DNA from 3 places in the Pseudomonas sp. P5_109 genome. Region 3 is predicted to be linked to each of the others. Evidence: predicted binding sites of a transcription regulator. Region 3 holds the regulator's gene; each other region holds the start of a gene.
The links. Region 3 encodes FliA, which starts transcription of late flagellar genes. Its sites were predicted from a motif close to CTAAAGTTTNNNNNNNNNNNGCCGNTAA; they were not measured.
Positions count from the first base shown of each region.

Region 1: the regulator FliA is predicted to act here: its motif matches at 4,057-4,084, upstream of flgM (flagellar biosynthesis anti-sigma factor FlgM).
Region 2: the regulator FliA is predicted to act here: its motif matches at 4,463-4,490, upstream of QMK54_RS24385 (methyl-accepting chemotaxis protein).

Region 1 covers NZ_CP125380.1:5,438,408-5,448,706, forward strand. Annotated here, with positions in the region: gene QMK54_RS24065 (IS4 family transposase) at 1-1,183, opposite strand, end outside; gene cheR (protein-glutamate O-methyltransferase CheR) at 1,306-2,133, opposite strand; gene QMK54_RS24075 (chemotaxis protein CheV) at 2,179-3,111, opposite strand; gene flgA (flagellar basal body P-ring formation chaperone FlgA) at 3,195-3,953, shown strand; gene flgM (flagellar biosynthesis anti-sigma factor FlgM) at 4,121-4,447, shown strand; gene QMK54_RS24090 (flagella synthesis protein FlgN) at 4,496-4,963, shown strand; gene QMK54_RS24095 (flagellar brake protein) at 5,057-5,803, shown strand; gene QMK54_RS24100 (MFS transporter) at 5,867-7,252, opposite strand; gene QMK54_RS24105 (glutamine synthetase family protein) at 7,323-8,567, opposite strand; gene QMK54_RS24110 (sensor histidine kinase) at 8,769-9,461, opposite strand; gene QMK54_RS24115 (tetratricopeptide repeat-containing response regulator) at 9,458-10,299, opposite strand, start outside.
Region 2 covers NZ_CP125380.1:5,504,117-5,514,415, reverse strand. Annotated here, with positions in the region: gene QMK54_RS24405 (SDR family NAD(P)-dependent oxidoreductase) at 1-287, opposite strand, end outside; gene QMK54_RS24400 (LysR family transcriptional regulator) at 409-1,305, shown strand; gene QMK54_RS24395 (inorganic phosphate transporter) at 1,409-3,022, opposite strand; gene QMK54_RS24390 (transporter) at 3,309-4,331, opposite strand; gene QMK54_RS24385 (methyl-accepting chemotaxis protein) at 4,604-6,229, shown strand; gene QMK54_RS24380 (PepSY domain-containing protein) at 6,290-6,595, opposite strand; gene QMK54_RS24375 (glycerophosphodiester phosphodiesterase) at 6,844-7,971, opposite strand; gene QMK54_RS24370 (DUF2025 family protein) at 8,183-8,509, shown strand; gene QMK54_RS24365 (antibiotic biosynthesis monooxygenase family protein) at 8,632-8,955, opposite strand; gene QMK54_RS24360 (CTP synthase) at 8,952-9,659, opposite strand; gene QMK54_RS24355 (LysR family transcriptional regulator) at 9,675-10,299, shown strand, end outside.
Region 3 covers NZ_CP125380.1:1,780,628-1,790,926, reverse strand. Annotated here, with positions in the region: gene QMK54_RS07970 (chemotaxis protein CheA) at 1-1,492, opposite strand, end outside; gene QMK54_RS07965 (protein phosphatase CheZ) at 1,547-2,335, opposite strand; gene QMK54_RS07960 (chemotaxis response regulator CheY) at 2,357-2,728, opposite strand; gene fliA (RNA polymerase sigma factor FliA) at 2,896-3,636, opposite strand; gene fleN (flagellar synthesis regulator FleN) at 3,633-4,463, opposite strand; gene flhF (flagellar biosynthesis protein FlhF) at 4,580-5,908, opposite strand; gene flhA (flagellar biosynthesis protein FlhA) at 5,920-8,049, opposite strand; gene QMK54_RS07935 (cytochrome b) at 8,272-8,826, shown strand; gene flhB (flagellar biosynthesis protein FlhB) at 8,919-10,058, opposite strand; gene fliR (flagellar biosynthetic protein FliR) at 10,062-10,299, opposite strand, start outside.

The sequences.
Region 1 (10,299 bases), 3.3 Mb from region 3:
TCCCGGAGCGGTCGGCCGAGACGCTGTTGATAAACCCGAGGATCGCCCAGGTGCAGGCGGTAAAACTCATTTCACATGGGTAAATGCCGGGGCAGTGGCGACTCATTTCCACCATTTGATAGCGCAACAAGTTGTAGCCCAACAACACTCCCCATAATTCCTGCTCGATCATCTCGGGCGTTTTGCTGCGCAACGTATAGCTGCTGTTGAGCAGCGTCTGTTTCATTTCCCGAAAGCCTAATTCGATCTCCCATCGCTGACTGTACAGATCAACGATTTCGTCGGACGGGAAGCGCAGCGGGTCGGCCATTGAGGTCAGGATCTGACATACCTTGCCTTTGACGGTTTTGCTCAGGAGTCGCGCGGTCAGACGCTCCGGCAGCCCCGGCCATTGCTTGCGAGCCTGCGGCGAAGTGCTTAACGAAACCACCGCATCCTGGCGACCCAGACGCTGAACCACTTCGTACTGCGCACCTTTGCGCAATGGCATCAGCCAATGGCGCTCGGAGCCGGCCTGCTGCCACTGGTGCAGCAAACCCAAGGAATAAAAGCCGCGATCGAACAGCGTCAACGAGTGATCGGGCGTGGTTTCGATCAGTTGTTCTGCCAGCTTCATTTCGTTGCTGCGATAGCCGTCAAACGCGCTGCCGATCAGCAAGTGACTGGTCAACTCCATTTGGCAGACCATGCGCACCTGAGGGAAACCAGTGTCGCCATGCTGGTTACTGGCCGAGTCGTAATGCGCACGGTTTTCGGGGGTATCGGGTGTTCGCCAGACGACACCGTCGACGCCCAGTAAGCGCAAACCGGCCCAAGTTGGATGAGCGGCTGCTTCATGCCAACTTTTCTGAGTCAGATCGAAGACCTGTCGTACAGCTTCGCTGCCTAATCGCTGACGGGCCTGGACTACGGCGCTGGGCGCTACCAGCGGACGCTGTCCCGGCAGCATGATGTTCATGCGGCTGACCACATCCCAGGCCGACATACGTCGAAAGAACGCCATGGAGATCACGCACCAAAGCATCATTTCCAGCGGCAAACGCCGCTTGCGCAGGGTAGCTACACCGGCCTGCTCAAGTGCCTGTTCGACCAAAGAAGGGTCGAGTAAGGAATCCAATCCCTCGATGGTGTTGGGAGTGGAGGCGATGTTGTGGGTCAGTTCCAGTGCCCGAGCGAGACGCATAAAAAAATCCGATGCCAGTACAGGCATCGGATTTTGATTTCTTGCGGCCAAAGGTCAAGCGAGAAGGCTTAACTGATCGGCATTACCCCAAAGGGCTCCCGTTTTTTGACAACACCAACAAATCACTTCGCCTGGTAAATGATCCCCGGGCTGCACTGGACCATCTGGTAATGATCCGGCAAACCGTTCAGCGCTTCGGAAGCACCGAGGAACAGGTAACCGCCCGGCTTCAACGTACTGTGGATGCGCAACAGGATGTCCTTCTTCACCTCGGCGGAGAAGTAGATCAATACGTTGCGGCAGAACACGATGTCGAACTTGCCCAGGGCTGCGTAGCTGTCCAGCAGGTTGAACGAGCGGAACTCCACCCGGCTCTTGATCGGCGCCTTGATCGCCCAGCGTCCCGGTCCTTTCGGATCGAAATAACGCTGCAGGCGCTCGGGCGACAGGCCGCGGCCGATGGCCAGGCTGTCGTACTCGCCGGTCTTGCAGTTGTTCAGCATGGTGCCGGACAGATCGGTGGCAACGATCTGCACGCCCATCCTCAACTGCCCCATGTTGACCCGCTCGAACTCGTCGATGGACATCGACAGCGAATACGGTTCCTGGCCCGACGAGCATGCCGCCGACCAGATGCGCAGGCGCTGGCCGGGACTGGCCTTGATCGCTTCGGGCAGTACCTTGTTCTTCAAGACTTCAAACGGGTAGGTATCACGAAACCACAGGGTTTCGTTGGTGGTCATGGCATCCACCACCTGCTCGCGCAAACCGCTGCGCGGCTGGGTCTGCATGCGCTGAACCAGCTCACCCAAAGACTTGATGCCTTGCTGTTCCATCAGTTTGTTGAGACGGCTGGAGACCAGGTATTGCTTGTTTTCACCGAGCAAAATGCCACAGGCTTTTTCCAGGAATACCCGGAACTGTTCGAAATCCAAATTACCCGTAGACAATGATGCCGCCTCTTAAATCGTGTTGACTGCCAGGGGCGCGGGCCCCTAGCTGATATCTGCTGCTTTGATCCGGTCGACTACCCGGGATGCCAGGTCATCAGGACGGAATTTGGCCAGGAAGTCATCGGCACCGACCTTCTTGACCATCGCCTGATTGAAAACCCCCGACAACGAAGTATGCAGGATGATATGAAGCTTTTGCATGCGCGGGTCGTTGCGGATTTCCGCCGTCAGGGTATACCCGTCCATCTCCGGCATCTCGATGTCGGAGATCATCATCAGGAACTCTTCTTCCGGCTTCTTGCCCTCGTCGACCAGTTTGCGCAGGTAGTCCAGCGCTTGCCGACCGTCGTTCAACGCCACCACTTCGACGCCGACCGTTTGCAGGCAACGCGTGACCTGCTTGCGCGCCACCGACGAGTCGTCGACCGTCAGCACGCGCAACGACAGCGCCTTGTGCTGGGTTTCGACATCCACCACGCCGACGGAAATCGCTTCCGGCGTCGGCGCCACTTCCGCCAACACTTTTTCGACGTCGATGATTTCGACCAACTGATTGTCGACCCGCGTCACCGCCGTCAGGTAGTGATCGCGTCCGGTGCCCTTGGGTGGCGGATGGATCTCCTCCCAGTTCATGTTGACGATGCGTTCCACCGAGCGGACCAGGAAACCCTGGGTCTTGGTGTTGTACTCCGTGATGATCACGAAGGGGTTGTTCTTGTCCTTCAAAGCACCGGAGCCGGTCGCCATCGCCAGATCAAGGATCGGAATGGTCGCCCCCCGGATGTTCGCCACGCCGCACACGACAGGACTGGACTTGGGCATCAGCGTCAGTTTGGGGCATTGCAGCACCTCCCGAACCTTGAAGACGTTGATCCCGTATAGCTGCTGGCCGTCGAGACGGAACAACAACAGCTCAAGGCGATTCTGCCCCACCAGTTGCGTGCGCTGGTTTACCGAATCCATTACACCAGCCATGCCCAGACTCCTACACCAACGCCAAGTGTTGTTGCGACGCACCTTCATCACTGAACGGCACGGCGCTTGCTTTTTTAATCGTTATGAACACAGAACCGACATTTTTTCGACGCCTGATCACACCCTATCGCAAATTACTCGGCGTGCTGGCGGCTGTTTGCCTGTTCAACGTTGGCAGCCCTGCCCTTGCTGACGCGGTTACCTTGCCTGACATGCTTATCGGCGTCACTCAGGGCTTTCTTGAATTCACCGTAGAAGACTATCTGGCTACCAGTCAAACGGAAGGTCGCTACGAGATCGAGGTCAAGCAGCTTGATCCGCGCATGCACATGCCGATGTGCGACAAGGAATTGACAGCAACGCTGGAGAGTCCCAAGCCACTGGGACGGGTCACGGTCAAGGTGCGCTGCGAGGGCGCCTCCCCCTGGACCGTGTTCGTACCCGCTCAAGTCCGCCTGTTTCGCGATGTCGTGAGCACCGCCCGGCCACTGCGCCGCGCCGCCATTGTCGAGCCTGGCGACGTGGTGCTGCGCGAGCGCGATATCAGCCTGATCAGCCAGGGCTACCTGACCTCCCTCGACCAGGCGATCGGGCAGCGACTGACCCGACCAATGGTCGCCGACCAGGTAATTACCCTGGTGCATATCGAACAGGCCGAGGTTATCCGCAAGGGTGATCAGGTGGTGATTACTGCCCGCAGCGGTACGCTCAGCGTGCGAATGCCAGGCGAAGCCCTGTCAAACGGCAGCCTGAGCGAACAGATACGGGTGAAAAACCTCAACTCCCAACGGGTCATCAAGGCGCAGGTCATGGCGCCAGGGCAGGTGGAAGTGTCCATGTAAGGCTCTCTGCTCATCAGAATGTGGCGCTTGCCGCGGCTGTTCCCTAGACTGTGCTCCATGCAGGGCAAGCGCTGACGCGCGCGAGGTTCATTGATAAATGAGCCTAAAGTTTTCCAGGGAATGGCCGAAACCATGGCAAGCGTCCAAATTCCCAGAGGTTTTTTATCATGGTCATCGATTTCAGCCGATTGAACAGCTCCTCGTCCCTTACGGGCAGTACACGTACCAGCGCCAGCAAGGAAAGCGCCGAAACCGGCAAATCCGCGCCGCTGGAGTCCGCGGCCGAACAGGCCGGTACCGTCAAAAGCGGGGAATCGGTACATCTCAGCAATGAGGCTCAGCAGTTGCAGAAGGTCACCGACAAGCTGCGCGATCAGCCCGCCGTCGACAACGCCCGCGTGGCCGAGTTGAAAGCAGCGATTGCCGATGGCAGCTATAAAGTCGACAGCAACCGCGTAGCCAGCAAACTGCTCAACTTCGAAGCCCAGCGCTAGGCCACCGCCGGCGCCAGGCTTTTGGACGCTTAAAACCCAAGGCCAGCCATGCACGACACTAATCTACTGCAACTGATCACCGACGACTTTGCTCCAGCGCAACACTTGCTGGAATTACTGCGCACCGAATCCCTCGCCTTGCATGGCCGCGACCTGCCATTGCTCGAGGACATCCTGGCGCAGAAACAGGCATTGATCGTCCTGCTCGAACAGCATGGCCGCAAGCGCAGTGAAATTCTCGCCAGCCTCAACCTGCCGACCAACCGCGGCGGTCTTGAGCAATTGGCCGGCCAGTCGAGCATTGGCGACCAGTTGCTGGCGCAAAGTGACGTGCTGACCGATCTCCTGGCCCAGTGCCAGGCCATCAACGCCAACAACGGTCAATCGATCCTCACTCAGCAGGCCGCTACGGCCACCCAGCTGAAAATCCTCAATGGCGGTGAAACCCCGGCGCTTTACGATGCCAGCGGAACATTCTCCAAGCTTGCTAAGCCGAGGCCGCTCAGTCAGGCTTAGGCCGCTCGATGAGCCCGCTCTATCCAAGACGCGAAAGATGCTGGCAAAATGCTGGCCAGTCGTAGTCAAATTTTGTCTGGAGATTGATTAACCGTGTCCAATGCCTTATCCGTGGATGATTCGCCGCAGCCACCCAAGGTGCTCTCCACGCCCTTGGAAATCTCCAGCAACCTGCGCCAGCTGCTCGAAAGCCATGACCCGCTGATCATCACGTTCCACGAGCGCAGCCAGCGCTTCCAGAGTTATCTGGTGGACCTGGACCGTGACAGCAACATGATTGCCCTGGACGAAATGATCCCCCGCGATGGCGAACGCTACCTGATGGCCGGCGAACCATTCAGGGTCGAAGGCTTCCACGAAGGCGTGCGCATCGCCTGGGAAAGCAACGGCCAATTGACCATCGACGAATCCGGTGGCAGCCGCTGCTATCGCGGCCCCCTGCCCGATGAAGTCTCGTACCACCAGCGCCGCAATGCGTTCCGCGCGGCGTTGAAGCTGGCACAACTGGTCAACGTCAACCTCGACGGCGAAAAGCTCAAGGCGCCCATCAGCGGCAAGCTGCTGGATATTTCCGCTACCGGGTGCAAATTGCGTTTCGACGGCGACATCACCGGCAGCCTGCAACTGGGCCAGGTTTACGATCGCTTCAACGCCGACCTGCCCTTTGGCAAGATGACCGCTCCAGTCGAGTTGCGTTACCTGCACTTCGAAGAAAGGATCTCCACTACGTTCGCCGGCGTTCGCTTCCACAACATGAGCGGACTGGTGCAGCGTCAGGTCGAACGCTTCGTCTACCAGTTGCAGCGCGAAGCACGTCGGTTCGACAAAGACGACATGTAACAGAGCGCCAACAAAAAACGGGCAGTCCCTTGCGGTGACTGCCCGTTTTTTTATGCCCTGGATTTAAGGCCTGGCCTCACTGAAGTTAGGGTCCCGCCCTGTATCAGGGTCTTGCGGTGGTTGATCGGTTTCAGCTTCGGTTACATCAGCCTCAGGTTCTGATTCAGGCTCTGGCCCGGCACTCACCGGGTTTTGCATCTGATCCTGCACCACCTGCTCATCAACACGCGGGTCGAGGCAAGCCACCAGTGGTGAACTCGTCATGTTGTCTGGCATGGCCACGTGATGCAGCGGCGCATCTTCCACCTGATGCAGGTTGGTCACCGCTTTCGGGCGAATCCGCCACACCAGCACCAACGCAAAGAAACTGAAGAAGGCATACAGCATCTGGCTGCCGAACAGCTTCATCAGCACACCAGCCACCAGCGGCCCGATACTCGCGCCAACACCGTAGGTCACCAGCAACATCGCCGTCAGGGACACCCGGCGATCGCCTTCGACGTGGTCGTTGGAGAACGCTACTGCCAACGGATACAGGCAGAACTGCACCAGCGAACAGATAAAACCGGCAATAAACAGAACCTCAAGCGGCACCTGCGGCATGATCGCCAGCGGCAGTGCAGCCAGGGCCAGGCTGAAAGCGAAACTGCGGATCAACACAGCCCGATCGTAACGGTCGGACAACCAGCCCAACGGCCACTGCACCAGCAACCCGGCAAAAATGCAGCTACCCATGAACAGACCGACCTGCTCCGTGGATAACCCTTGCTGCGAGGCATACAGCGGCGCCAGACCGTAGAACGAACCGACGATCAGGCCCGCCCCGAGCACCGTGCTCAATGACTGCGGCACGCGCTTGATAAAGAACCGTGGCTCCATGGGTGCCGGATGCAAGGGTGCCGGGTGAATCCGGCGGGTCAACGCCACGGGCACCAGGCACAGGGCGAAACACAGGGCGACCAGCATCAGCAGCTCCAGCCCCAGCGCCGGGTGCATGACCAGAATCAGTTGCCCCATGACCAGGCCCAGGTAAGAGGCAATCATGTAGCCGCTGAACACCAACCCGCGCTGCTTGGCCTCGGCCTGCTCGTTCAGCCAGCTCTCGATCACCATGTACTGGCACATCATGCCGAGGCCGACGATCACCCGCAGGAACAACCAGGCCGGCAGCCAATCGATCAGGCCATGCCCCAACACCGCCGCGCCGACGATCCCGGCACAGGCCGAATAGGCCCGGATATGCCCGACCCGGGCAATCAACCGGTGACCGATCTTGCCCCCCAGCACCAGGCCGAAGTAGTTGGCGGCCATCAGCGCACCAACCCACAGGCTGTCGACATGGTCGGCAGCCAGGCGCAGGCCCAGGTAGGTACTCAACAGGCCCGAGCCGATCAACATCATCAGCGAGGCGAAATACAGCGCTCGAAAGGATTTCCAGATTTGGCGCATCGGCGTTCCGAGCGGCTCCTTGCAGTGAGAATCGGCTATCGCTAAACGATAGCCGGATGTCGACGGATCGTCAGGCCTGGGCGGCTAAAACACGCCGTTCCCAGGGAGTAATTTCATCGTAGAAGCTGGTCAGTTCCAGGGTCTTCGAGGCGATGTAGCCTTCGATGAATTCCGTACCGAACAGTTCCTTGGCCAACTGGCTACGTTTCAGACGCTCCAGTGCCGCATGCAAGGTACACGGCAACGAAAGATTGTCCGGCACCTGGAACTCACCCTGGATCGGCGCGCTCGGTTCCAACGCGTTCTCGATGCCATGCAAACCCGCCGCCAGGCTGGCGGCAATCGCCAGATACGGATTGGCATCGGCCCCCGGCAAGCGGTTCTCGACCCGACGGGCCACCGGCAGGCTGGCCGGAATACGCAGGCCAGCCGCACGGTTGTCGTGGGACCAGCAGGCATTATTCGGTGAGGCGTATGGGTGGCACAAGCGCTGGTAGGAGTTCACGTTCGGCGCAAACAACGCAGTGAAGTCGGCCATGCAGGCCTGCTGACCGGCAATGAAGTGCCGGAAGATGGCCGTCTCCTGCCCCGCCTCATCACTGAATACGTTACGCCCCGAATCAATTTCGACGACGCTCTGGTGAATATGCATCGAACTGCCCGGCGTATGCGCCAACGGCTTGGCCATGCACACCACGCTCAGGCCGTGCTTGAGGGCAACTTCCTTGAGCAAGTGCTTGAACAGGAACGTCTGGTCAGCCAGCAGCAATGGATCGCCGTGCAGCAGATTGATCTCGAACTGGCTCACGCCCATCTCGTGCATGAAGGTATCGCGAGGCAAGCCCAGGGCCGCCATGCACGCGTAGACCTCATTGAAAAAGGGGCGCAGCCCATTGTTGGAGCTGACGCTGAACGCCGACTGACCGTCCTCGCGACGACCGTCCAGCCCCAGCGGCGGCTGGAACGCCTGAGTCGGATCGGTATTGGGGGCGAAGATAAAAAACTCGAGCTCGGTTGCCACCACTGGCGCCAGGCCGCGAGCGGCGTAACGGGCGATGACCGCCTTGAGCTGGCCACGGGTCGACAGATTGGAGCTGGTGGTCGTGCCCAGTTCATCCGCGTCGCAAATGGCGAAGGCCCGTGGTGGGTTGCTCCAGGGCAGGCGATGGATTTGTGCAGGGTCCGGGATCAGCGCCAGATCACCATCATCGCTGCCGTAAAACCGCGCTGGCGGGTATCCGCCCATGATGCATTGCAGCAGCACACCCCGCGCCAGCTGCAAACGTCGACCGTCGAGAAAACCCTCGCTGGTCATCACCTTGCCCCGTGGAACGCCATTCAAATCCGGCGTGACACATTCAACTTCATCAATGCCCGTCAATCGCTGCGCGAGTGAACTCAGGCCAACGGTCGTCATGACGCTATCCTTGTTATTGTGCGGGCCGCGAACGGCGACCGTACAAAATAGGCTCCGCGTGTTCGGAATTTCAAGCAGCGTCGATAAATATGCTACCTGTCAGGGCAGGTACAGGCGGAACACACCACCACCCAACGGTCCGCCATTGCTGATTTCGGTACGCCCGCCGACGCCGTTGCGTTGATGCAACGCGGCAATACGCCCGGCAAAGTACAGGCCCAACCCGGTGCTGCCGGTGGTTTGATTGATGCCCTGCACGTAATCGGCCTGACGCTCGATCATCTGCGCCGGATACCCCTGGCCATCGTCATTGATGGTCAACACCAACTGCCCGGCTTCGTCGCTGACGCTGATCAGAACGGCATGCCGTGCAAAGCGGATCGCGTTGTTGATGCAGTTGGCCAATACCGACGCGATCAACTCACGGTCGAAGAAACCCAGCGGGCTCAACGGGTCCACTTCAAAGGTAGCCATGATGCCGCGGCTGGCGAACACTTCCTGATGGCAAGCCAGTTGCGCTTCGATGAAGTCGTCCAGTTCATGGTAGGCCGGCTGCAACGGCAACCGGTTGACGCCAAGCTTATACAGCCCCAGCAACTGCACCAGCATGCCGTTGAGGTGGGCGAACTCGAAGTCGATCACGCCCTGCTCCGGCGTCTGTTGCGCCGACGCCGGCAACCGCGCCAGCCACTGGCTGTGGGCCTGCATCAGCATGGCCAGCGAGTTCTTCATGTCGTGCACGGTAGAAGCGATTACCGTGGAGAAATCCAGTGCCTGCTCATTGTCATTCATTGGCCAAACGCCTTGCTTTTAAGCTTCTGATAACGCGGATAGCGCGCGTCGGAGTCGGGCATCAGGCCGACCATTTTCAGGCAGGTCCGGCATTCTTCCAGCTCGGCCGAAGGAGCGCTGGTATCGGTGCCGTGCAACAACGACTGCGCCAGGTTCAGGGCAATACTGATGTTCTTCGGTTGCATCGCCAGGGCTTTGCGGAACACCTGCCGGGCCTCCACCAGATTGCCGGTCTTGTACACGCGCACACCTTGACGGTTGAGTTCCGCGGCGGCGTTGCCGGAATTGAGGATGTTCGGGTCGTCGGTCTGCTTGGCGATGTCCTTCATGACCGCCGGATCGTCGCCGTAGATTTCCACGCAGTTTTTCAGCATCGCGGTGCCGGCTTCGGTCTGCCCGAGCATTTTCAGCTGCTTGGCCACCAGCAACGCCGCTTCGGCGCTCATGAATTGCTCCATGCCATCGAGGCGCAACAGCGCCTGCTCGGTGAGCTTGTCAGCCGTTTCCGCATCATTGATCAGCATGCTGGTGGCCTTCATCAAGCGCGCACGAATTTGCAGGCCAGGGTCGCCAGGGTTGTCCTTGGCCACTGCGCTCAGCGTGGTATTGATTTCCAGTCGGGTGCGGGTGTCCAGCCCCCTGTCGCTGCCCTTGCTGATCAAGGCATGAGCCAGGCCGAGGTTGCTTTCAGGATCCTTGAAACGCGACTGCGCGCCTTGGGCTACAGCCTGACGATAGGCTTTGGAGGCGGTGTCAAAGTCCTCGTTGGTCATCGCCAGCTTGCCGAGCATCGCTTGCCGGCGCACCGCCAGCGGCGACAAGCGAATCGCCTCTTCCA
Region 2 (10,299 bases), 3.2 Mb from region 3:
CCGGCGTTGTTGACCAGAAAATCGAAGTGCTCGCGCTGGAAGTGGCTCTGCAAGACCTTTGTCACTTCGCTGGCGAAGGCGCTGAAGCTGTCACTCCGGGCAACGTCCAGTTGCAGCATGACGGCGCGACCGCCCAGGCTTTCGATCTCGGCCACCAGTGCCTGCGCCTCATCGGCGCGGCTGTTGTAGGTGCCGATGATGTCGATGCCTTGGGCGACCAGATGCAGGGCTGCGTTTTTGCCGAGGCCGCGGCTGGCGCCGGTGATCAGTGCGATTTTACGGTTCATGGGACTTCCTCAGGTGCAGTGAGCGGTTGATGTGAGGAAGTTTATTTATCCGCTTGGTGGTGATAAACAGAGTGAAAGCGGAATCACTGGTCGGATAAACCGAACAATAAAGAGCAAGCTGATGAACAAACTGGAACTGTTGCGCACCTTTGTCCGAGTCAGCGAGATGTCCAGTTTCACCCTGGCCGGAGAGAGCCTGGGCCTGCCTCGTTCAACGGTCTCCGAGCATGTGCAGGCTCTGGAGGCATTGCTCGGCACCCGGCTATTGCAACGCACCACGCGCAAAGTACAGGCGACCCAGGATGGCCTGGTGTTGTACGAGCGCAGCAAGGACCTGCTGTCGCACATGGACGAAATCGAGGGTTTGTTTCGCCAGGACGAGGCGTCGCTGGTCGGGCGGATTCGCATCGACCTGCCGAACATTCTTGCTCGTCGCGTGGTGATGCCACGTTTGCCGCAGTTCATGACGCAACACCCCTTGCTTGAACTGGAAATCAGCAGCACCGACCGCCGGGTCGATCTACTCGCCGAAGGCTTTGATTGCGTGCTGCGCATCGGCGCCCAACCCGATCAATCGGTGGTAGCGCGACACCTGTGTGACTTCACCATGGTCAACTGTGCCAGCCCGGCGTATTTGCAGCGATACGGCGTGCCGGAGCGGCTGGACGATCTGGCACAGCATCGACTGGTGCACTACGTCGGCGTGCTGGGCGGGCGTTCGGAAGGGTTTGTGTATGTCGACAAGGGGCAGGTGCAGCGACTACCGATGGCCGGCAGTGTCACGGTCAACAGCACCGATGCCTACGAGGCCGCCTGCCTGGGTGGTTTCGGCCTGATCCAGGCGCCGAGGATGGGTATGCAGCAATACCTGCAAAGCGGTGAATTGGTCGAGGTGTTGCCGGCGTTCAACGCGCCGTCCATGGAGGCGTCGCTGCTCTATGCCCGGCAACGGCATTTGCCGTTGCGGGTGAGGGTGTTCATGGATTGGTTGGGGGAGGTGATTCGTTCAGAAGTCTGAGGCCAGGCTTTATGTGGGAGCGGGCTTGCTCGCGAAGACGGAGTGTCAGTCAACATCAATGCTGAATGATAAAGCGCTTTCGCGAGCAAGCCCGCTCCCACATTTAGAACAACTGCGTGAACAACCAGTACAAACTGCCCGACAGCAGGATCGCCGCCGGCAAGGTCAATACCCAGGCCATCAACAGGTTGCGGATGGTCTTCATCTGCAGGCCGCCACCGTTGGCGACCATGGTCCCGGCCACGCCCGAAGACAGCACGTGGGTGGTCGACACTGGCAGGCCGAACATGTCGGCGGCGCCGATGGTCAGCATCGCCACGGTTTCTGCCGAGGCGCCCTGGGCGTAGGTGAGGTGGGTCTTGCCGATTTTCTCGCCGACGGTCACCACGATGCGCTTCCAGCCGACCATGGTGCCAAGGCCCAGGGCGATGGCCACGGCGATCTTCACCCACAGTGGAATGAAGCGCGAGGAGTTGTCGATCTGTTGCTTGAACAGTTGCAGCTTGCCGCTGGTGTCGGCATCGAAGTTGCCGACCTTGTTCTTGTCCATCAGGCGAATGGTTTCGCTGGTCAGGTACATGTCGTTACGCACGTTGCCCACGGCCTCGGCCGGGACTTTCGACAGCGAACCGTAACCCTTGACCTCGGCGCCGATGCTGCCGGTCAGTGCGGCCAGCGCCGGCACCAGTTGCGGGGTCGCTTCCTTGCTGCGCACGTATTCGGACAGCACCGGGCGCGGGTCGGCTGGCGCTGGCAGCGGCGCGGCCTTGACCAACGCTTGCTGCGTGACTTCGGCCACCGCCGCGAACTGCAAGGCCTGATCGGCCGGCATGGTGCGGTTCAATGCGTACGCCATTGGCAGGGTACCCACCAGAATCAGCATGATCAGGCCCATGCCTTTCTGGCCGTCGTTTGAACCGTGGGCAAACGACACACCGGTGCAAGTCAGGATCAGCAGGCCGCGAATCCACCATGGCGGCGGGGTCTCGCCCTTGGGCTCCTTGTACAGCGCACGATTCTTGACGAACGCGCGCAGGGCCAGCAACAGCAGCGCGGCACAGCCAAAGCCGACCAGGGGCGAGAGCAGCAGTGCGTAGCCGATCTTGGTGGCTTGCGCCCAGTCCACGCCGCTGGTGCCGTCGCGGCCGTGCATCAGGGCGTTGGCCACGCCGACGCCGATGATCGAGCCGATCAGGGTGTGCGATGACGAGGCCGGCAGGCCCAGCCACCAGGTGCCGAGGTTCCACAGGATCGCGGCGATCAGCAGGGCGAAGATCATCGCAAAACCGGCGGACGAGCCGACTTGCAGGATCAGCTCCACCGGCAGCAGGGCGATGATGCCGAACGCCACCGCGCCGCTGGACAGCAGCACCCCGAGGAAGTTGAAAAAGCCCGACCAGACCACCGCAACATTCGGCGGCAGCGAGTGGGTGTAAATCACCGTGGCCACCGCGTTGGCGGTGTCATGGAAGCCGTTGACGAACTCGAAGCCCAGGGCAATCAAAAGCGCCACGCCCAGCAACAGGAATGGCGTCCAGGTGGTGACCACCGTGCCGAGTTCGTTCATGTCGTGCATCAGGCTGTAGGCGGTAAACAACAAGCCGATGGCCAGCACTGCAACAAACACCACGATGGTGATCAGGCCGGGTTTCTTGTCGAATTGCGGTTTGGCGCTACTGGCCGGTGCCGGGGCGGCGGTGAAGGAGGGCGTAGCCATCACGGACATTCCTGAGGAGGGAGGTGTATCAGTGATAATCGTTGCCAATTGTTACAGGGAGAGTGCTCTGGGTCAGTGTTTGGGTTTTTTGCAGGGCCGCTGATCTGAATCGCCACACATTGCCTGGGGGGCATGCAAAACCTTGTGGCGAGGGGGCTTGCCCTCGTCGGGTTGCGAAGCGACCCCAAAACCAGTCACCACAGTCATCAGATTTACGCCTGCTGCGCAGTCGAACGGGGGCAAGCCCCCTCACCACAGTTGATTAGTGTCAGGTGAGGACGGGGGCTCAATAATCCCGCTGCTTGCGAAATGCCCAGCGCCCGGCAATCACGGTAAAGGTCGCGACCAGCGCCACCAGGATCCAGAAACCCTCCGGATCACCGGCCAGCGGAATGCCGCCGACGTTCATGCCGAAGAAGCCGGCAATGATGTTGATCGGCAGCGCCAGCACCGTCACCACCGTCAGGGTGAACAGCGTGCGGTTGGTCTGTTCGTTGATGTTGGCGGCGATCTCTTCCTGCAACAGCTTGATCCGCTCACCCAGTGCCGTGAGGTCGTTGATGATCAGCGCAAACTCTTCGGTGGATTTGCGCAGCTCCTTGACGTCTTCCTTTTGCAGCCATTGTGGCGGCCGGTTGAGCAGGCGCAGCAATGAGCCGGGCTCCAGTGCCAGCAACCGTTGCAAACGCACCAGCACCCGGCGATTGGCGCCCAGTTCGGCGCGGTTGGTCGACAGCCGCGAGGACAGCAGTTGGTCTTCGATCAGGTCCACGCTCTGGCTGGTCTTGCGCACGATCTGGGTCAGCACTTCACCCTGGTCGCGCAGCAAATGCACCAGCAGCTCCAGCGGGGAGCGAAAGCATTCCCGGGCCTTCACCGAGGAGCGCAATTTGTCCACCGAGTGCAGCGGTTGCAGACGGGCACTGATGATCAGCCGACTGCGGGCGCACACCCACAGCGTCGAAACATCCGACGAGACCATGTTGCTGAGGTTGAACACCACGTCGTTGACCACCGCCAGCAGCGCCGAATCGACATGCTCGATGCGCGTCGAACGCGAGCCTTCGTGCAGTGCCTCGAAAAACTCCTCGGGCAATTCCAGATGACTTTTCATCCAGCGTTCGCACGCGGCATGTGCGAGGTTCAGATGTAGCCAGAGAAATTGCTCGTCGCTCTCTGGTTGTCGCAGATAGTGCAAGGCCTCGGCCGAGTTGATTTCCCGACCGGGTTCACCGGGGCGAAAGCTGAAACCGTAGAGCAGGCCGAACAGATCCGTGTCGCGATGGCTTTGATCGATGCTGTGGTTCATGAGGACTCGCAAGGGGAGGCGCCTGTCGCGTGTTTTACAGGTTCACTTGAGCGGCATGATCGCAAGGCGAGATGACGTTTTTGTGACGGGAAAAAAACCAAAACGATTGCTCTACCGGCGGTCGGGATTTTCTCAAGAACCGCTCTGGCACGCCGATCACGCTTGGGTTAAGTTGCGCGCCGCCGGCGATCAGCCGGGACCGCAGACAGGGATGTCCGGACACCTTTCACGCCTTACCGGGCGTGCCTCATTCCTGTCATGAGTACCCTCCGATGCTTTTGCAAAAGTCCCTGAGAGCGCAAATTCTCGCCCTGCTGAGCGGCAGCCTGCTGGCGATGCTGTTGATCGCCCTGGCGTGCTTTCACTTCCTGTCCAGCGGCGTGCAGAACTACGCCAATCTGATCGAAGGCCCGCTGCATACCTCGCAATTGATCGATGAAGCCAACCTGCAATTCAAGGTGCAGGTACAGGAGTGGAAAAACGTCTTGTTGCGCGGCAAGCAACCGGCGGATTTGAGCAAGTACTGGGGGCAATTCGAAGACCGTCAGCGCGATGTGCAAAACATTCTCGGCGAACTGGCCGCGCAGAAGGGCATCGAGCCGCAACTCAAGAACCGCATCGAGCGCTTGCGTGACGAACATCGCCAGTTGGGTGCGGCCTATCAGAAGGGTCGGGACGCGTTCGTGGCCGCCGGTGGTGATCCGACGGCGGGCGACACGGCGGTCAAGGGCGTGGACCGCGCCACCAGCGATCAAATGAGCGAACTGGTCAGCGAGTTGCGCAAGCAGGGCGCCGAGCAATCGACATTGATCAGTGCCAGCGCCGATCGCACGGTGTTGCTGGGGCTGGTCGTGATGCTGGTTTCGGGGGGGCTGATCGGCCTGCTGAGCCTGTGGCTGGTCAACCGCAATCTGGTCGAACCGATCCGCAAACTGATCGAATACGTGGCGCAACTCAGCCAAGGACGTATTGCCGAGCGCGTGGCCAGCACCCGCCAGGACGAGTTGGGCAAACTGGCAATGGCCGCCAATACCCTGCGCGATTTCCTCGCCGAAACCTTCAGCCGTTTACAACGCAGCGCGTCGGACCTGGACAGTGCCAGCGGCGAGCTGAATTCGATAGCCACCGTGATGGCCGGCGGCACCAACGAGCAGTTCAACCGCACCGATCAGGTGGCCACGGCGATGAACGAAATGTCCGCGACGGCACAGGAAGTCGCCCGTCATGCCGCCGAAGCGGCGCGGGCCGCCGATGATGCCGACCAGTCCGCCCAGCAGGGCGAAAAAGTCATGCAGGGCACTATCCACACCATCACCCAGATGCGCGGCGAAATCGCCAACACCGCCACGGTCATCCGCCAACTGGAAACCGACAGCGGGCGCATCGGCAAGGTCCTGGAAGTGATTCGCGGCATCGCCGAACAGACCAACCTGCTGGCGCTCAACGCGGCCATCGAAGCGGCCCGCGCCGGTGAGGCCGGACGCGGATTCGCGGTGGTGGCCGATGAAGTGCGCAGCCTGGCCCAGCGCACGGCGGCGTCGATCATCGAGATCAACCAGATCATCCAGACCGTGCAGACCGGTGCAATCGAAGCGGCCCAGGCCATTGAAAGCGGTCAGTCGCGCAGCGAACAAAGCGTGCAGCAAGTGACCGAGGCTGGCGCCATGCTCGAACGCATCACCCTGGCCGTGGAAGCCATCCGCGACATGAACCGCCAGATCGCCACTGCCGCTGAAGAGCAAACTTCGGTGGCCGAAGACATCTCGCGCAATCTTACCGAGATCACCAGCATCGCCAGCACCAACCTGGACAACGTGCAGCGCACCGAAGCGGCCAGCAACAACCTGCATGGCTTGTCGGGTCAGTTGAACGAGGTGACGGCGCGCCTGAGCGCTTGAATCCAGAATGCACAAAAGCCGCACGAGTTTTGAGTCGTGCGGCTTTTGTGTGTTTCAGGATTACTTGTCCTGTTTGTTTTTCAGGACCTTGCCATTGGAGGCATCGATGTCCACATCCCACTCGACGTTCTTGGCGTCACGCAGCTCGATCTCGTACTCGTAACCGTTGAAGTGGTTGTCCAGTTCGGTTTTGGTGATCGTTGCACCCGGGTGCAGATCCAGCGCGATCTTGTTCAGGTCTTCCAGCGGCTTGATCTTGCCGTCCTTGACCAGTTGCGGGATCTCATCGACCCGGACATCGGCCTGGGCCAGGCCCGCGGTGAGCGTCAGGGTTGCAGCGGTAAACAAAGCAGTCAGGGTCTTCATGGGCTTCTTTCCTTGGGTGATCCGTTTAAGTGAGATCAGGTTAGCTTGTGTAACTTAATCCACCCTTAAATCCCTCTACATGTCCTGCATCAACTCCTGTGGGACTGTGTTCGGACACACAAACACAAATACATAACCTGTGGGAGCGGGCTTGCTCGCGAAAGCGGTTTGTCATTCAGCAATGGTGGTGACTGACACTCCGTCTTCGCGAGCAAGCCCGCTCCCACAGGGTTTTGCGCGTCTCTGGATCAGTAGCCGTTGTTCTGTAGCACCTGCGCCACACTCGCCGGCGCTGGACGTTTATAAAACTTCAACAACTCACTGGCGCGATTGGTGAAAATACCGTCGACACCGGCGTCCATGACTTTCTGGTAGTCCACCGCATCGTCGATGGTGTAGACGTGCACGAGCAGGCCTTGATCGTGGGTGTACTGGTTCATCCACGGTTGCACCAGGTCTGAGTAACTCTGGTCGCCACCCTGGGTCAGTGCGGCGGACGGGCCGGTACCGATGGCACCCTGGGCCTTGGCGTAGTCGATCCAGCGCTGGAATTCGGCTTTATCCTTCGGTTCCTGCTTGGCGTAGTAGGCGGCTTTATCCTTTTCGCCGGACTCGGCAAAGGTCACCTTGGACTTGGGTTCGATACTGCCTTCACCGACCCACAACAGCAGGATCTTGGGCACCGTCGGCATTTCCTTTTGCAGCAGTTCGAGGCTGTTCTTCTCGAAGGTCTGCAGGACCACCTTGCCTTTGCCCAGGCCGACCGCCAGCTCGCCATTCGCCTGTTTCGAAGCGCTCGGGCTCAGCCAGCCACGGTCGTGGAGTTTTTCCTTGAGGTCGTGTTCGATGCCGGGAAACTGCTTAGGCTCCTTGGTCTCGATGTACAGGCCGGGCTTGTGCAGGGCGTTGCCCTCGGCGATGTCGATGATTTCATCAAGGGTCAGAATCTTCAGGCCGGCGAAGGCAGGACGTGCGCGATCCGGGTACGCGGCATTGAACCAGCTGCCCGCATCCAGGGTTTTCAGTTCGGCCATGGTGAACGCATTGGCGGGGCTGTCCTTGCGCTCGGGGAATTTGCTGGCGACGTCGGTGGTGCGTTGCAGGTTGTTGTCGTGCAAGGCGAACAGCACGCCATCCTTGCTGCGCTGCAGATCCATTTCCAGGTAGTCGGCGCCCAGGTCGAGGGCAGTCTTGTAGGCGGCGGCGGTGGATTCCGGTGCATCGAAAGACGCGCCACGGTGGGCGATCACCGCTGGATGTGGAATACCCAAACGGGTCGCCAACGCCGTGGGAGTGGGTTCGCTGGCGGCCTGTGCCTGGCCGAGGCCCAGCAACAGGCTCAGTAACAAGGCACTTTTAGTAAAGGTTGCCGGCATGCTCGAGTTCCTTTCGTTATGAGTGAGCGGTCCCTTTTAACAATTCATCTTTGCAGGCGCTATCGCGAGACCGACATAAAGTTGTCTAAAGCTGATGTTCGTCAGCGCTTTTGTGCGCCCGTTTGCAGTACGCTGGGGCGCTGCAATTTCCCCGGCAGAGGGAGACGCAGGCCCTGCGTGCAAACCAATGATCACCATTGCGGGGTTTAACATGCGCATCACTTCCCAGCTCATCTGCCAGGCTGCCGACCAACTCAAAGGCTTCGTCGGCCTCAATCGCAAGACCGGCCACTACATTGTGCGCTTCAGCGAAGATTCATTCGGCATGGACGTGGCGGACGACGGCATCATCCCGACCAGCGAATTCGTCTGGGTCGCGGGGCCCGGGCAGACCATGACGCTCAAGCGCGAATTGATTCGGTTGTTGTTGGACCAGAACATCGATGACCGGATCAACATCACCGAGCCATTGCGGGTGTACATGAGTCGGGTGGAGGTGCCGGAGATTGCGGCGGTTCGCAGTCTGGTGCAGGGTTGATCGTTTTGCGTTGACCGTTCTGGCCTCTTCCTGGGCAAGCCCGCTCCCACAGGGATCTTGGGTGTGACACAAGACACTGTGCGGGCTTGCCCGCGAAGACGGCCTCAAGCACACCGCATCATTTACAAGCTGAACCCATAGGCCCGCTCAACCCGGCACACCCGCGTTTTACACCGCGCATACCAGGTCGAGCGCCCACGCTCGCGAATCGCCGTGTGTTCCGGATGATGCTTCCACGCCAGAATCGCCGCTTCACTGGCCCAGTACGACACGGTTATTCCCAACCCATCCTCGCCCCGAGCCGATTCCACCCCGAGAAACCCCGGCTGTTCACGGGCCAGCTCCAGCATCCGTGCGGCCGCTGCGGCGTAACCCTGGTCACCCTCGGTGCGCAGAGAGGTAAAAATCACCGCGTAATAAGGCGCAGCTGGCGTATCGGCGATCATGCTGAGCGCCCCGCACAGGCTTCGACAAAGGCGCCAACCAACGGCGGCAAGACGCCCTTGAGCGCCGTTCGCTCGGGTTGGAACAAGGTCGCGACAAAGAACGGATGACCGCTGAGTTCGACCACGCGCAGTCCGTGTTCCGCATCGTGGCCGACGGCGTGCAATTCGCGCTTGAGCAGCTCCCCTTCGAATTGTGGATTCACCCCATAGCGACAGCGATAGCCTTCACGTATCTCGGTACTTTCGTACGCCTGGGCGATCAACGAGCCTTCATCTAAATGAATGGTATCGACCGCCTCCACCAGCGCGCACGTCAGCGGTGTCAGCAGCGCCCGAGTTGCATCGGGCGCCGTTTCGCCGTGTTCGGCGTCCGACCAGCCCAGCACATTGCGCGCATATTCCAGCACCGCGTGTTGAAATCCGCCGCAGGTGCCGAGGAAAGGTCGCTGCTGTTCGCGGGCAAAACGAATCGCCAGCAATGCACCGTCCATGTTGCGGTAGGGGCTGGCCGGTACACACCAGAAGCCATCAAATGTGCGCAGTGGTGTCCCGGCGTGGATTTCATCGGTGGCGAGCCAGTGCCATTGCAGGTTCAGGCCAGTGTGTGCGGCGATTCTTTCGAGGGCGATGGGAATGGCCTGGTGGGCGGTGACTTGCGGGTCGTAATCGCCGATCAAGGCGATGCGAATCGGGCGGGTTTCCATGAGAGGCCTCTGCACTTGTTGATTCCTGGTGCCCACTATAGATTGGCGTTCACGCATTCAATATTGGCGTTTCCCCAAGTGATCAATGCAGCGACGCACTATCGACTGGACTACCCGGACCTGGCCCTGATCCTCGCGCTGGTACGCGGCGGGTCTCTGGTCCGGGCATCGCAACTGCTCAAGGTGGATGTCTCGACGGTGTTTCGAGCGGTGCGCCGGCTGGAGGCTGCGCTGGGTCAGCAACTGTTCGAAAAAAGCCGCGCCGGTTACCTGTCGACCACCCTGGCGCAGTCCCTGGCTGAACAGGCCGAACGTGCCGAGCAGGCTCTGGAGGCGGCGCGCATCGGTGTGGAGCAGGGCGGTGAAGTGATCAGCGGCATTGTGCGCCTGACCTGCACCGACTCGGTCCTGCAAGGTTTGCTGTTGCCGGCGCTGGCGCAGTTCATGCCGAACTATCCGGCGCTGATGCTCGAACTGAGCACGTCCAATGATTTTGCCAATCTCAGCCGTCGGGATGCCGATATCGCCCTGCGCCTGACCCGCACGCCACCGGAGCATTTGGTAGGACGGCGATTGGCGGATATTTCCTACCGCGTATGCGCCAGCGAACGCTATCTGCAAACGGTCAACACCACAGACC
Region 3 (10,299 bases):
CGCGCTCTTCCGGCGACTCGATGCCGTGGTCGACCGCGTTGCGCACCAAGTGGACCAGCGGGTCGGCCAGGGCCTCGACGAGGTTCTTGTCGAGGTCGGTTTCTTCGCCGACCAGTTCCAGGTTGATCTCTTTCTTGAGCTGGCGCGCCAGGTCGCGAACCAGGCGCGGGAAGCGCCCGAAGACTTTCTTGATCGGTTGCATCCGGGTCTTCATGACCGCGGTCTGCAGGTCGGCCGTGACCACGTCGAGGTTCGACACGGCCTTGGACATGGCTTCGTCGCCGCTGTTGAGGCCCAGGCGGACCAGGCGGTTACGCACCAGCACCAATTCGCCGACCATGTTCATGATCTCATCGAGGCGCGCAGTGTCGACGCGTACGGTGGTCTCGGCTTCGCTCGCCGGTTTTTCCGCCGGTGGCGCGGCCGGAGCGCGGGACGATGCCGGTGCAGCAGCCGGGGCGGCAGCGGCTGCCGGGGCTTCGGCTTTTGGCTCCGGGGCCTTGGCGACCGGTTTCGGCGCCGCGGCCTTGGCTGCCGGTGCCGCAACAGCCGCATTCGAACCATTGGCCACAGTCGCGGTGCCGACTTCGCTGAACTTGCCCTTGCCGTGCAGTTCGTCAAGCAGCGCTTCGAACTCGTGATCGGAAATCAGATCGCTGCCGGCCGCCGCGGCGGTAGGTGCTGCAGGTGCAGGCACCGAAGCAATGGCCGATTCCAGCGCCTCGACGGCGAAGTTGCCCTTGCCGTGCAACTGGTCGAGCAGTGCTTCAAATTCGTCGTCAGTAATATCGGAACTGTCGCCCGCCGCTTTCGGTGCTTCTGGCGCAGCCGGAGCCGGCGCAACCGCATCGACGGCGAACTGGCCTTTGCCGTGCAACTGATCGAGCAACGACTCGAACTCGGCATCGGTGATTTCATCGCTGGCAGCGGTATCGCTGACCGGCGCAGACACAGCCGCCGGCGCCTCGGCCTGGGCCTTGACGGCATTCAGCGAGTCCAGCAACTGTTCAAATTCATTATCGGTAATGTCGCCCGAATCGGCTTCAGCCACCGGCGCTTCGACCACGGCGGCAACAGGCGCAGAGGCCACCTCGTCAGCCGACTGCGGCTCGGCCAGACGGGCCAATGCCGCCAGCAGTTCAGGCGTTGCAGCCGTGATCGGGCCACGCTCGCGGACTTCGCTGAACATGCCGTTCACCGCGTCCAGCGCTTCGAGAACCACGTCCATCAGTTCCGAATCGACGCGACGCTCACCCTTGCGCAGGATGTCGAACACGTTCTCGGCGATGTGGCAGCACTCCACCAGCTCGTTGAGCTGGAGGAAGCCGGCGCCCCCTTTTACAGTGTGAAAACCGCGAAAAATTGCATTGAGCAGATCCGCATCATCCGGACGGCTTTCCAGCTCGACCAGTTGCTCGGACAGTTGCTCTAGAATCTCGCCGGCCTCAACCAGGAAATCCTGAAGGATCTCTTCATCGGCGCCGAAGCTCATTAAGGGGGTGCTCCTACAGGTCTAAAAACCCAAAAAACCTAAAATGCTAAAACTCTAGAATCCCAGGCTGGATAACAAATCGTCCACATCGTCCTGACCGGACACAACGTCTTCTCTTTTATCGGCATGAATCTGCGGACCTTCACCCTGAGAGAGATGTTTTTGTGGATCTTTTTCAGCAAGCATCGCTTCACGGTCATGTTCGATGCCCGCAAAGCGGTCCACCTGGCTGGCCATGAGCACGAGCTTGAGCAGGTTGCTTTCAACTTCGGTGACCAACTGGGTCACGCGCTTGATCACTTGCCCCGTGAGGTCCTGGTAATCCTGGGCGAGCAGGATGTCGTTGAGGTTGCCCGACACCGCGCGATTGTCCGTGCCGCTGCGTGCCAGGAAGCCGTCGACCCGCCGGGCCAATTCACGGAACTCCTCGGCGCCGACTTCACGACGCATGAAGCGTCCCCAGTCCGTACTCAAGGCCTGGGCCTCATCCGCCAGGCTGTTGACCAGAGGCGTGGCACTTTCCACCAGATCCATGGTGCGATTGGCTGCGGCCTCGGTCAGCTTGACCACATACCCCAGGCGCTCGGCGGCATCGGTGATCTGCGACACTTCTTCGGCTTGCGGCATGTGCGGGTCAATCTGGAAATTGACGATCGCGCTGTGCAGCTCGCGGGTGAGCTTGCCCACCTCCTGATACAGGCCGCGGTCACGGGTCTGGTTGAGCTCATGGATCAATTGCACCGCGTCGCCGAACTTGCCTTTTTCAAGGCTCGCGACCAATTCGACGGCGTGTTTTTTCAGGGTCGACTCGAAATCGCCCAATGAAGATTCGTTATTGCCCATAGCTCCCCCGTGGCGCACTCATCAACCGATGCGTTCGAAAATCTTCTCGATTTTTTCTTTCAACGCCTGGGCCGTGAAGGGTTTGACCACATAGCCGTTAACGCCGGCCTGGGCCGCTTCGATGATCTGCTCACGCTTGGCTTCAGCGGTCACCATCAGCACCGGCAGGTGCTTGAGCTTCTCATCGGCACGCACGTGGCGCAGCAGATCGATACCGGTCATGCCAGGCATGTTCCAGTCCGTTACCAGAAAGTCGATGCTTCCGCTGTTGAGCACCGGAATGGCGGTAGTGCCATCGTCGGCCTCGACGGTGTTGGTGAACCCAAGGTCACGCAGCAGGTTCTTGATGATCCGCCGCATCGTTGAGAAGTCATCAACGATGAGGATTTTCATGTTCTTGTCCAATTCGACCTCCAAGCAGTCTTAAACGCGCCCAGCACCTGGACGCGCCATTTCAATCAATCCGGCAAAGCACTCAATGACTGTATGGAGCACAACAGATCGAGACCGGGGTAGTTCAACACCACACCAGCCTCGTTCGCAGTGTCCCCACACTGCCTTCAGCGCGCTCGCCACTCCCCCAAACGCCCCCGCAAACGGGCCGCGCACTGGCTGTGTAACTGGCTGACCCGCGATTCGCTGACCCCCAGGACCTCACCGATTTCCTTGAGGTTCAACTCTTCGTCGTAGTACAGCGCCAACACCAGTCGCTCACGCTCCGGCAAATTGGCAATCGCATCCGCCAGCGCAGCCTGGAAGCGTTCATCTTCCAGATCGCGTGACGGCTCGAGATGAGCACTCGCGCCATCCTCGTGCAGCCCTTCGTGTTCGCCGTCCTGCAACAGGTCGTCGAAACTGAATAAGCGGCTGCCCAGCGTGTCGTTCAAAATTCCGTAGTAATCGTCGAGACTCAATTGGAGTTCGGCCGCAACTTCGTGATCTTTAGCGTCACGGCCGGTTTTCGCTTCAATCGAGCGAATAGCGTCGCTGACCATGCGCGTATTGCGGTGAACCGAACGAGGCGCCCAGTCCCCCTTGCGCACTTCATCGAGCATGGCGCCGCGGATTCGAATGCCCGCGTACGTCTCGAAACTGGCGCCTTTGCTGGCGTCATATTTGGTAGACACTTCAAGCAGGCCGATCATCCCGGCCTGGATCAGGTCTTCGACCTGGACACTGGCCGGCAAGCGCGCCAGCAAGTGGTAAGCAATGCGTTTAACCAGCGGCGCGTAACGCTCGATCAGCTCGTACTGCGCATCACGAGCTGATTTTTTGTAGAGGTTGTAACCGCTGGCTGTCATAGCACAGGTCCTGCTGTCTGCTGCACGAGACGCTCGACGAAAAACTCCAGGTGCCCGCGCGGGTTGGCCGGCAGCGGCCAGGTATCGACCTTCTGCGCGATGGCCTTGAACGCCAGCGAGCACTTGGAGCGCGGGAACGCCTCGTAGACAGCGCGCTGCTTCTGCACGGCCTTGCGCACGCTTTCGTCGTAAGGCACCGCGCCGACGTATTGTAGGGCGACGTCGAGGAAGCGATCCGTGACCTTGGTCAACTTGGCGAACAGGTTGCGCCCTTCCTGCGGGCTCTGGGCCATGTTGGCCAGGACGCGGAAGCGGTTCATGCCGTAGTCGCGATTGAGCAACTTGATCAAGGCGTAGGCATCGGTAATCGAGGTCGGCTCGTCGCACACCACCAGCAGTACTTCCTGGGCTGCGCGAACGAAGCTGACGACCGACTCACCAATGCCCGCGGCGGTGTCGATCACCAGGACGTCGAGGTTGTCGCCGATATCACTGAAGGCCTGGATCAGGCCAGCGTGTTGCGCAGGGCTCAGATGAACCATGCTTTGTGTGCCGGATGCGGCCGGAACGATACGAATGCCGCCTGGTCCCTGCAGCAGTACATCGCGCAGTTCGCAGCGGCCCTCGATCACGTCGGCCAGGGTACGTTTGGGTGTCAGGCCCAGCAGAACGTCGACGTTCGCCAGTCCCAGGTCGGCGTCCAGCAGCATGACGCGCCGGCCAAGCTCGGCCAAAGCCAGGGACAAGTTCACTGACACGTTAGTTTTCCCGACGCCACCTTTGCCGCCGGTCACCGCGATCACCTGTACGGGATGCATGCTGCCCATGTTATTTCTTTACCTTGTCTTGCATAGACGGAGGCCACATTACTGGCTGCGCGTTCACAAACGGAACAATGCATGGCAGACCATCGATGTAGGTACAAAAACGATTCATTATTACCTCAGCCAACCTGCTTGGTCGGGCTGTGGTAGATGTCAGCGAACATGTCAGCCATGGCTTCCTCGCTGGGTTCTTCCTGCATTTGCACGCTGACGGCGCGACTGACCAACTGATGACGGCGCGGCAGATGAAGATCATCCGGAATCCGCGGACCATCGGTCAGGTACGCCACCGGCAGCTCATGACTGATGGCCAGGCTCAACACCTCGCCCAGGCTTGCCGTTTCATCCAGTTTAGTCAGGATGCAGCCAGCGAGCCCGCAACGCTTGTAACTATGATAAGCGGCGGTTAGAACCTGTTTCTGGCTGGTGGTTGCCAGGACCAGATAATTTTTCGCGCGGATGCCACGACCGGCCAGACTCTCAAGCTGCATGCGCAGGGCCGGATCGCTGGCCTGCAGGCCGGCGGTATCGATCAGCACCACGCGCTTGCGCAGCAATGGCTCCAGCGCCTGCACCAGGGACTGGCCCGGATCGACGTGGGTCACCGACACATTGAGAATGCGCCCCAGGGTCTTGAGCTGCTCCTGGGCACCGATGCGGAAGCTGTCCATGCTCACCAGCGCAATGTTCTGCGCGCCATACTTGAGCACGTAACGGGCCGCCAGCTTGGCCAGGGTGGTGGTCTTGCCCATGCCGGCAGGACCGACCATGGCGATCACACCGCCCTCTTCCAGTGGCTCGACTTCCGGGGTAACGATCATGCGCGCCAGGTGCGCCAGCAGCATGCGCCAGGCCTGACGGGGCTCCTGGATTTCAGTGGTCAGCGCCAGCAAATCGCGCGACAGCGGGCCAGACAGGCCAATACGTTGCAGGCGACGCCAGAGATTGGCCTGGTCCGGACGGCTGCCTTGCAGCTGATTCCAGGCCAGGGACCCGAGCTGGACTTCCATGAGTTCGCGCAGGCTGTTGAGCTCGAAACGCATCGAGTCGAACGCGCGCGGGTCCACGCCAGCGGATGCCGGTGCAGCGGCCGGTGCGGGACGACGAGGTTCGGCGTACGTTGGTTCGATCAATGGTTCGGCGGCGGTCAACGGCAGGCCGGCGAACAACTGACGGTTGGTGCTGTTGTCGCTCTCGCCCTCGCCACGCAGGCTCAATTCGGCCTGGGCGGTGACGATCCGCGACTGCGTCTTGCGCAGCTCGTCTTCGAGTTCCATGTTCGGAACACGCGGCGCCAGCGCCGACAATTTGTAGTCCAGCGCAGCCGTCAGCTCGACCCCGCCGGCGATCCGGCGGTTGCCGATAATGGCGGCATCAGCGCCCAGCTCATCGCGAACCAGCTTCATGGCCTGACGCATATCGGCGGCGAAAAAACGCTTAACTTGCATAAACCACTACCTCAGCCGTTGGGCCCTACTGTCGCAACGATGGTCACTTGCTTGTTGTCAGGGATTTCCTGATAAGCCAACACGTGCAATCCCGGGACTGCGAGCCGGCCAAATCGCGAGAGCATCGCGCGAACCGGACCGGCCACCAGCAGAATCACCGGTTGACCTTGCATCTCCTGGCGCTGCGCCGCGTCGATCAGCGAGCGCTGCAGCTTCTCAGCCATGCTTGGCTCCAGCAGAACACCCTCTTCCGAGCCTTGCCCTGCCTTCTGCAGACTATTGAGCAATATCTGTTCCAACCTTGGCTCCAGCGTGATAACTGGCAGCTCCGACTCAGTGCCTACAATGCTTTGCACGATTGCGCGGGATACGCCAACCCGCACGGCAGCCACCAACGCGGCGGTATCTTGACTCTTGGCGGCATTGTTGGCGATGGCCTCGGCAATGCTGCGGATGTCACGCACAGGCACTTGTTCGGCCAGCAGCGCTTGCAGGACCTTGAGCAGCTGCGACAGCGAAACCACGCCCGGCACCAGCTCCTCGGCCAGTTTCGGCGAGCTTTTGGCCAGCAATTGCATGAGTTGCTGCACTTCTTCGTGACCGATCAGTTCACTGGAATGCTTGTAGAGTATCTGGTTCAGGTGGGTTGCCACTACTGTACTGGCATCGACCACCGTATAACCGAGGGATTGCGCCTGGGCGCGCTGGCTGATTTCGATCCAGACCGCCTCCAGGCCGAAAGCCGGATCTTTGGCGGTAATGCCGTTGAGCGTGCCGTAGACCTGCCCCGGGTTGATCGCCAGCTCGCGATCCGGGTAAATCTCTGCCTCGGCCAGGATCACCCCCATGAGGGTCAGGCGATAGGCGCTTGGCGCCAGGTCGAGGTTGTCGCGGATATGCACCGTCGGCATCAGGAAGCCCAGATCCTGGGACAGCTTCTTGCGCACCCCCTTGATCCGCGCCAGCAACTGGCCGCCCTGGTTGCGGTCCACCAGCGGAATCAGGCGATATCCCACTTCCAGGCCGATCATGTCGATGGGTGTCACGTCATCCCAGCCAAGCTCCTTGGTTTCCGCGGCGCGGGCCGGCGACGGCAGCAACTCCTGCTGGCGCTTGACCTCTTGCAGGGCCTGCACCTTGGCGACGTTCTGCTTTTTCCAGAACAGGTAGGCGCCACCGGCCGCCAGGGCCGCCATGCTCAGGAACGAGAAGTGCGGCATGCCGGGCACCAGGCCCATGACCGCCATCAAACCGGCTGCTACCGCCAGCGCCTTGGGCGAAGCGAACATCTGCCGATTGATCTGCTTGCCCATGTCTTCCGAACCGGAAGCACGGGTCACCATGATCGCCGCCGCTGTCGATAACAACAGTGATGGCAATTGCGCCACCAAACCGTCACCGATGGTCAGCAGCGCATACACCTTGCCGGCGTCGCCGAAGGTCATGCCGTGCTGGAAGATACCGACCGCCATGCCGCCGATCAGGTTGATGAACAGGATCAGCAGGCCGGCGATGGCATCACCACGGACGAATTTGCTGGCACCGTCCATCGAACCGTAGAACTCGGCTTCCTGAGCGACTTCCATCCGGCGCAGCTTGGCCTGGTTCTGATCGATGAGGCCGGCGTTGAGGTCGGCGTCGATCGCCATTTGCTTGCCGGGCATCGCATCGAGGGTGAAACGCGCGCTCACCTCGGAAATCCGCCCCGCGCCCTTGGTGACCACGACGAAGTTGATGATCATCAAGATCGCGAAGACCACGATACCGACCACGTAGTTACCGCCGATCACCACCTCGCCGAAGGCCTGGATCACCTTGCCGGCGGCCGCGTGGCCGTCCTGGCCGTGGAGCATCACCACTCGCGTGGAGGCCACGTTCAACGCCAGGCGCAACAGCGTCGCCACCAGCAGAATGGTCGGGAACACCGCAAAATCCAGCGGCCGCAAGGCGTAGACGCACACCAGCAGCACGACGATGGACAGGGCAATGTTGAAGGTGAAGAACACGTCGAGCAGGAACGGCGGCACCGGCAGCATCATCATCGCCAGCATGACCAGCAGCAACAGCGGCACGCCCAGATTGCCTCGACTGAGGTCGGCAATGTTGCTGCGGGCACTGTTGATTAACTGAGAGCGATCCACCGGTATTCCCCGTTCCTTTAAAGCAAACTTTTGACGCCTGAAGCAGGCTCGGGGCGGCTACTGCAAGAAGCTTTCCAACTTTTGCGAAGGGGCGAAACAGAGGGCTTTCGCTGGCCGCGACCGCTTGAATTTGCGCCGGCCTAATAGTCGGTTAATGCACCCCCTCCAACATCGCGCGCCACGATGCAAATCGACAAGACCTTGAATAGGAGGAAGGCAACGATGCCGAAGGCAAAAACCACGGAATACACCAACACCGCCAAGTGGCTGCACTGGGGCATGGCACTTGTCTGGATGAGCAGTTGGACGCTGGGGATCCTGGCCACGCACTGGCGAGATGAACTGAACCCCCACCACGAACTCACTTTTTTGCACAAGGCATTGGCTAGCACGCTGCTTTTCATGATTGTCGCGCGAGTTGCCTGGCGCCTGAAGCATCGGCCTCCAGCGCTGCCAGAGCATATGAGCGGACTGATGAAGCAAGGCGCGATGATGGGGCACATCCTGCTTTACGCCATTGCGCTGATTGGCTTGCCTCTTTCAGGCTGGTACTGGAGCTCTGTTGCAGACAAACCGATTCTTGTGGCGGGACTGTTTCTTTTACCGCCTCTGGTTGCCCCTGATCCAGACCTCTACGACCTGGCCAAGTACATTCATACCTGGACATCGTGGTTCTGTGGCGCACTGGTCGGCGGACATCTGCTGGTGGCCATAAAACACCACTTTATCGACAAGGACGACGTCCTCGCCGGAATGCTACTCAAAATCAGGCGCTGAGCTGAAAAGGCCGGCGCAGGCCAGTGCGGCTTGCGCAGAACCCAGTGGGAGCGGGCTTGCCCGCGAAGGAGCCAGCAGCGACAGCGCGAAACTCAGGAATCGCGGCGCAAATCCGGCGGAATCGGCAGGTCATCCTTGAGCGGATCCGGTCGCTTGCCCTTGCCCGCGCGGTACTGACGAATCTGGTAGACGTAAGCCAGCACCTGCGCGACCGCCAGATACAGCCCGCCGGGAATTTCCTGCTCAAGCTCGGTGGAGTAGTAGATCGAGCGTGCCAGCGCCGGAGATTCCAGCAGCAAAATCTCGTTGGCCGCCGCGATCTCGCGGATTTTCAACGCCAGGAAGTCACTACCCTTGGCGATCAGCATCGGCGCCCCGCCTTTGTCCGGGTCGTACTTGAGGGCCACGGCGTAGTGCGTCGGGTTGGTGATGACCACGTCGGCATCGGGAATCGCCGCCATCATCCGCCGCTGCGACATCTCGCGCTGCAACTGACGAATCCGCTGCTTGACCTCCGGACGACCTTCCTGGTCCTTGTGCTCGTCGCGCACTTCCTGCTTGGTCATCTTGAGTTTCTTGATGCTTTCCCAGAGCTGTATCGGCACATCGACGGCGGCGATGATGATCAGCCCGCAAGCCATCCACAGGGTGCTCCAGCCGACCACTTGCAGGCTGTGGATGATCGCCCGGTCCAGCGGTTCGTGAGCGATGCGCAGCAGGTCATCGATGTCCGCCGACAACACCAGCAAGGCCACGAACAACACGATGAAAAACTTCGCCAGAGCCTTGAGCAGTTCGGCCACGGCCTTGGCCGAGAACATGCGCTTGAGGCCTGCACCGGGGTTCATACGGCTGAATTTTGGGGCCATGGAGCCGGCTGCGAACAACCAGCCGCCGAGGGATATCGGACCGATCAAGGCGGCGAGCAACAAGGTGATCATCACCGGCTGAATCGCCAGCAGGGCAATCTGCCCCGAGTGCAGCAGATAGGTGCCCATCGCGCGCTGATCCAGCACCACCTCCCGCGACAGGGAAAAATTCAGGCGCATCAACTCCATCATGTCCTGGGCCAGCGCTCCGCCGAACACCAGCAGGGCACCGGCACCGGCGAGCATGATCGCCAGGGTATTGAGCTCCTTGGAACGGGCGATCTCACCCTTCTCCCGGGCGTCCTTTTTCTTTTTCTCAGTGGCGTCTTCTGTCTTGTCCTGACCGCTTTCGCTCTCAGCCATGTCTCAGCGCGCCTTTGCCAGTTCGCGTAAAAACTGCAGGGCCTCGGTGGCCAGCGGTTGATACTGGTTGAGAATGTCCGCCAGCCCGACCCAGACGATAAACAGGCCGAGCACCAGGGTCAGTGGGAAACCGATGGAAAAGATGTTCAGTTGCGGCGCAGCCCGGGTCATCACGCCAAAGGCGATGTTGACCACCAGCAGCGCGGTGATGGCCGGCAGCACCAGCAACAGTGCCGCACCG